2 linked regions of the Sediminicoccus sp. KRV36 genome follow. The protein of the gene in region 1 interacts with the protein of each later gene in a pairwise test. Links are inferred from orthologs where the notes say so. Each region holds a gene or a part of one and is shown in the gene's direction. Other genes may lie near its edges. The genes, in order: def and LHU95_RS20515.

Region 1 (3,037 bases):
AGGTGAAGACCACGTCATCGGCGGTGAAGGGCCGGCCATCATGCCAGGTGACGCCCTGGCGCAGCTCCATTTCCCAGATCGTGTCCGAGACGGGCCGCCAGGCAGTGGCCAGCGAGGGATGCGGACGCGCCCGGCCATCGCGCTCGATCAGCCGGTCGAAAATATGCATGGTCAGCGCATTGTTCGGGCCGACATTGTGGAAATGCGGGTCAATGGTGGTGACCGGCGCGCCCGAGCCGACCCCCAGCGTCTGAGAGCCCGCCGGAAGGCTGAACGCCACCGCCAGCGCCATGCCCAGAACTGCCCGCTTGTCCATGTTCATCTCCCTGATCTTTCCTGGGAGGCTAACATGGGGCCTTGGCGGGCGACTACTCTTCGTCGCGCCGCATGCGCTGCTGGACCACGGGGCGCGTCGGGCCGGCACCCTGACGGCCGATCGGGATGGAGCGGACCTTCACCTCCGGCATCGGGCGCTGAAGGTCGATGTGCAGCAGGCCATTATCCAGGAAGGCGCCCTCGACCTCGATCCCCTCGGCCAGAACGAAGGCGCGCTGGAATTGCCGGGCGGCGATGCCGCGATGAATGAAGATCCGCCCATCCGCCTCGTCGCGCTGGCGGCCGCGGATGACGAGCTGGTTATCCTCCTGCGTGATCGCCAGGTCCTCCATGGAGAAGCCCGCGACGGCGAGGGTGATGCGCAGCCGCGCCTCGCCGGTCTGCTCGATATTGTAGGGCGGGTAACCTTCGGCGTTCTTCTGCACGCGGTCGAGCATTTGTTCGAGGTGGTCAAAGCCGAGAAACAGCGGCGAACCAAACACCGAGGATCGTGACATGCAGCCTCCTGCCGGGAGCGAGGACAGACCGAAACCCCATGGCGGCGGCACCGGACCCGCAAGACTTGGCCCGCGCGCCGCGCCGTTGCAAGGGTGGGGGCCAGGCGCTACCTCACACCTCATCATGACCGACGAAAAACTCCCGATCCTGCTGGTGCCCGACCCGAGGCTGCGCCTGAAGGCCCGCCCCGTGGCCGAGGGCGATGACGCGGCGGTGCGCGCACTCGCGCCGCGCATGCTGGCGACGATGTATGCCGCCCCCGGCATTGGCCTCGCGGCGCCGCAGATCGGCTCGGATCTGCGGCTCATCGTGCTGGATTGCGGCGGCAAGGACACGCCGGAACCCATGGTGCTGATCAACCCCGAGATCATCGCCGAAAGCCGCGAGCGCGCCCTGCGCGAGGAGGGCTGTCTCTCGCTCCCCGGGCTCTACGCCGATGTGGAACGCCCGCAGCGCATCAAGCTGCGCTGGCGCGAGCTGGACGGCATGCGCCGGGAGATGGAGGCGGATGGCCTGCTCGGCGTGTGCCTGCAGCATGAGATCGACCATCTGAACGGCGTGCTCTTCGTGGATCATCTTTCGGCCTTGAAGCGCAACATGATGCTGCGCAAACTGGCCAAGGAGCTGAAGCTCAAGGCGCGCGACGCTGATGGTGGTTGACCACGGCGACCGCGCCGCACCGCAGCCACGCCGCGGCGAGGACCAGCGCGTGGATCGCATGCGCGCGGCGCCGGGTCGCAGCGCGTGAGTGGCGACCGCCAGCCCCTGCGCATCGCCTTCATGGGCAGCCCGGATTTCGCGGTCCCCGCACTGAGGGCGCTGCACGCGGCCGGGCATGACATCCGCGCCGTCTATACCCAGCCGCCCAAGCCCGCGGGGCGTGGCCAGCAGGAAACCCCCTGCCCCGTGCACCGCGCCGCCCTGGCGCTGGGGCTCGAGGTGCGCACGCCCGCACGGGTGAAGCGCGACGCCCAGGCCCATGCCGATTTCGCGGCCCTCGACCTCGATGTGGCGGTGGTCGCGGCCTATGGGCTGATCCTGCCGCCGGCCATGCTGGCGGCGCCGCGCCGTGGCTGCCTGAACATCCATGCCTCGCTGCTGCCGCGCTGGCGGGGTGCCGCGCCGATCCATGCCGCCATCCTGCATGGCGATGCGCAAAGCGGCGTCACCATCATGCGCATGGAGGAGGGGCTGGATACCGGGCCCATGCTGCTCGCGGAATCCGTCGGGCTGACACGGCAGAGCACCACCGCGGCCCTGCATGATGCGCTGGCCGCCATGGGCGCCCGACTGATCCTGCGCGCGCTGGCGGAGTCCCCCCCCGAAACCCCGCAGCCCGAAGCCGGCGTCACCTATGCGCCCAAGCTGACCAAGGCGGATGGGTTGCTCGACTGGGCGCAGCCGGCCGCCGCGCTGGATGCGCGGGTGCGGGCCATGAACCCCTGGCCTGGTGCCTATTTCCCGCATGCCGGGGACATGCTGCGCGTGCTGGCGGCGGAACCCGCCGAGGACATGGGCGCGCCAGGCGCCATGCCGCCAGGAACGGTCCTGCCGGGTGCTGGCCTCGTCATTGCCTGCGGCGAGGGCGCGCTGCGCCTGTTGCGGCTGCAACGCCCGGGCCGGGCCGCGATGGAGGCGGAAGCGCTGCTGCGTGGCTACCCGCTGGCGCCCGGGCTGATCCTGGCCTGATGCCCAGTTATGCGCTGCTGGTGGAGTATGACGGCACCGAATTCGTCGGCTGGCAGCGGCAATCCAACGGGCTTTCGGTGCAGCAGGTGATCGAGGCGGCAGCGGCCCGTCTCAATGCCGGCGTGCTGCCCACCGCCACCGCCTCGGGCCGGACGGATTCGGGCGTGCATGCCGAGGGGCAGGTGGTGCAGCTCAGTGTCAGCGCGGATCTCTCGCCAGCGAAGCTCCGGGCCGCCATGGATTTCCACACCCGGCCCTACCGCATCGCCATCCGTGGCGCGGCCTTCGCTGCCCCGGGCTGGTCACCGCGCTTCTCGGCGATCCAGCGGCATTATCGCTTCCGGATCCTCAACCGCCCGGCGCGGCCCGCGCTGGAAGAGGGGCGCGTCTGGCATGTGCCGCTGCCGCTAGATGCGGCAGCCATGCATGCGGCGGCGCAGCTGCTGCTGGGGCGGCATGACTTCTCCGCCTACCGCGCCACCTCCTGCCAGGCGGAATCGGCGGTGCGCACGAT
Region 2 (3,299 bases), 720 kb from region 1 along the record:
CCGCGCCACACCGAGCGGGGCGAAGGCCGCCATCGTCTCGGTCATGGACATGTGGCCCATGCGACGCCCGGTCTTGGGGCCAGCGCCGGCCACGATCATCTCGTCATCCGTGTAGAGCGTGCCGTCGAAGAGCACGCAGGCGGCCCCGCGCAGCCTCTCGGCCAGCGCGGGCGTCATCATCGCGCAGCCCGGAATGTAGTGCAGCGCCGCCCCGCCGGCCGAGATCGCGAGGCCCACCGCCTCGCCATCCTCGGCCAGGCCCGGATCACCGGCGCCCTCGGCAAAGAGCGGCACCTTGCCGGGCACGGGATAGGCCTCCAGCGTCAGGCCGAGCGGCGCGCCCTGGCCGTCCACAGGGGCAAAGGCGGTATGGAGCGGCATCACCTCACGCGTCACGAATTCGGGGTTGAGCGCCCGGAAGATGGGATTTTCCGCCAGCACCGCGAGGCTCGTGGGGGTGCCGTAGAGTCGGAAGGCCTGGCGTTCACGCAGATTGAGCAGGCCGGCAATGGTATCCACTTCCGCACCCGTCAGGGCGATGGCGGCGATGGGGGAATTTCGCAGCGGCTCAGGCCGGGGATGCAGCGCAGGTGTCGCCGCCATCTGCGCGCGCAGATCGGGCGAGGCATTGACCAGAAGCCAGCGCTCGCCATCCGCACTCACGGCGAGGGAGGCCTGGCTGCGGGGCTTGGCCGCCGGATCACCGGAGCGTGCCCGCCGGCAACCCGGGCCAGCGGAATTCCATTGCGGGAAGCCGCCTCCGGCCCCCGCCCCCAGCACGATGGCGCGCAGCATGGAAATGGCCCGAGCGAGTGGCCCGGGCCGCCGCCTCAGCCGATCTCGGCGCAGGCGTAGCTGTTGATTTCGAGGGCGAGCGAGACTTCGACGATGCGAGGGGTCTTCCAGGCCATGCTGATATTCCTTCCCAGAGATCGCCGGCCAACCGCCGGCCCGCCTAACATGGCGGGGGAATGCCCATCCATCAAGCGGGCCGCGCGCCAGGGAAGGGGCCAGGGAGGGGACTTAGCATGCCGAGCCCTGGCTTTCGGCCATCAGGGAGCTGCCGCGTCTGGCCTGAAGGGCGCCAGGCCCATGCTTTGCTGGACGCGCCAGGCCGCAAGCCGTAAAGCCCGGGCTTGATCTGACGGAGAAATCCCATGGCCTATAAAGTCGCCGTTGTCGGTGCCACCGGTGCGGTCGGGCGTGAAATCCTGAAGATCCTGGCCGAGCGGAATTTCCCGGCCAGCGAGGTCTTCGCCCTGGCTTCGCCACGCTCCACCGGCCAGAATGTGAGCTTCGGCGACAAGACCGTGCTGAAGATCAAGAACCTCGAAACCTTCGATTTCACGGGCGTGGACATCGCGCTGTTCAGCCCGGGCGCCGCCGTCTCGGCCATTCATGCGCCGCGCGCGGCCGGCCAGGGCTGCGTCGTGATCGACAATACCAGCCAGTTCCGCATGGAACCCGACGTGCCGCTCGTGGTGCCAGAGGTGAACCCCCAGGCGCTCAAGCGCTTCCGCAAGCGCAACATCATCGCCAACCCGAATTGCAGCACCATCCAGATGGTGGTGGCGCTGAAGCCGCTGCATGACATCGTGCGCATCAAGCGCGTCGTCGTCTCGACCTATCAGTCGGTGTCGGGGGCCGGGAAGGAGGGCATGGACGAGCTCTTCAACCAGACCAAGGGCAGCTTCGTGCATGACATGCCGACCATGGAGCAGTTCACCAAGCCAATCTCCTTCAACGTCATCCCGCACATCGACAAATTCATGGAGGATGGCGCGACGAAGGAGGAGTGGAAGATGGCGGTCGAGACGCGGAAGATCCTCGATCCCGACATCCAGGTCTTTGCCACCTGCGTGCGCGTGCCGGTGTTCATTGGCCATGCGGAATCGGTGAATGTCGAGTTCGAAGGGCCGATCACGGTCGCCCAGGCCAGTGCCGCGCTGAAGAAGGCGCCCGGCGTCGGGCTGTTCGATAAGCGCGAGGATGCCGGCTACATCACGCCGCTCGATTGCGCGGGGGAAGATGACGTTTTCGTCTCCCGTCTGCGCCGCGACCCGACCGTGCCGCATGGGCTGGCCTTCTGGTGCGTCTCCGACAATCTGCGCAAGGGCGCCGCGTTGAACGCCATCCAGATCGCCGAGGAAATGCATCGCCAGGGGCTGTTGGTCCGCCAGCCGGCCTGAGGCCCGCCGGCGCGACGCTAACGGCGAAAGGATGGCCGGATCGGGCCCGGCATGGGCTTTGCGCACTCCGGCAGGAATTCATAGAGATGCCAGATATCTAGGACTGTATTCCCTATTTTTCTTGCAAACTAGAACAAAATAAGAACATAAGGGTCCTCCTGTCTGGAGGTCCCCCCCTTGCCCAGCTTCCTCATCCCCCCCCTGAAGATCCTCCTCACCGGCCTCGCCGCCGTGGCCGTGCTCCTCACCGCGCGGCTGGCCGGCCTCAGCCTGGGGCCGATCCACGCAGCACCGGCCAGCCTCGCCGCCGTGCTGGTCTTTCTGGTCGGCATGGGCTTCGCCGCCTTCCTCTGGTGGCTCGCCTCGCGCTGCTTCACCCTGCTGCGCGACCCCGCCACCACGCCCGAGCAGATGGCCGCGCTGCGCGATCTGCCGCTGGCCCTGCCGGAGGGCACGGTTCGTGCGCTGCTGGCGCTCATTGTCGGCGTCATCGGCCTGCCGCTGCTGCTCTTCAGCCAGAGCCTGGCGCTGAATGACGCCATCGCCGGCTATGTGAACGGCATCATCGCCGGCGTGTTCGGCTATTATTTCGGCGCCCGCTCCACCAGCCCCGAGGCGCAGACCACCCGCCGCCTCAGCGATGCTCTGGAAGGCCAGACCCGCGCCAACGAGGCGCTCCGCCGGAGCGAGGCCGCGGCGCGCGAAGCCGCCGCCCAGGCCGCGCAACCGCCGCTCGCCGCCGATGCGATGGCCCGGCTGGAGCGGCATCTGGGCGTGGCACGGCTGCTGGTGCAGCGCATCGGCCCGGCGCTGCCGGCCGGGCTGATCCCGCCCCAGGCGGAGGCGCTGCTGGCCCAGGCGGAGCAAGCCCTGGCCGCCGCCCGCACCCTGCCCGACCTTGGGGCCATCCAGGCCGCGACCGCCGGGCTGACGGGGCCGGACGGCCCGCTTCCCGCCCTGCTGCGCGCGGCCGCCCCGCTGCTGCCGGCGGCGATGGGCGGCCCGCTGGTCGGTATCGCGCTGCTGCTGGGCCTGGGCTGGAATCTCGGCTCGGCCGCCTGGCGCCGCTTCCGCGCAAGGCTGCTCGAAGCCCCGCATGATCCGGCCCTG

Evidence for each region.
Region 2: the proteins of def (region 1) and LHU95_RS20515 interact in binary tests that used the Escherichia coli proteins (3 or more experiments, as listed by UniProt). The link is inferred for Sediminicoccus sp. KRV36 from one-to-one orthologs.

What each region holds. Positions count from the first base shown.
Region 1 is NZ_CP085081.1:3,586,000-3,589,036, forward strand. The notes cover bases 1-2,725. They hold def (peptide deformylase), read left to right. Parts: upstream 1-957; coding sequence 958-1,494; downstream 1,495-2,725. Other genes in these bases: LHU95_RS16900 (ABC transporter substrate-binding protein), read right to left, coding at 1-316; LHU95_RS16905 (Hsp20 family protein), read right to left, coding at 369-833; fmt (methionyl-tRNA formyltransferase), read left to right, coding at 1,600-2,523; truA (tRNA pseudouridine(38-40) synthase TruA), read left to right, coding at 2,523-2,725. In the rest of the region: more of truA, read left to right, coding at 2,726-3,037. UniProt on the Escherichia coli protein: Removes the formyl group from the N-terminal Met of newly synthesized proteins. Requires at least a dipeptide for an efficient rate of reaction. N-terminal L-methionine is a prerequisite for activity but the enzyme has broad specificity at other positions.
Region 2 is NZ_CP085081.1:4,309,205-4,312,503, forward strand. The notes cover bases 187-3,173. They hold LHU95_RS20515 (aspartate-semialdehyde dehydrogenase), read left to right. Parts: upstream 187-1,157; coding sequence 1,158-2,189; downstream 2,190-3,173. Other genes in these bases: pqqB (pyrroloquinoline quinone biosynthesis protein PqqB), read right to left, coding at 187-795; LHU95_RS20520 (hypothetical protein), read left to right, coding at 2,367-3,173. Also shown: more of pqqB, read right to left, coding at 1-186; more of LHU95_RS20520, read left to right, coding at 3,174-3,299.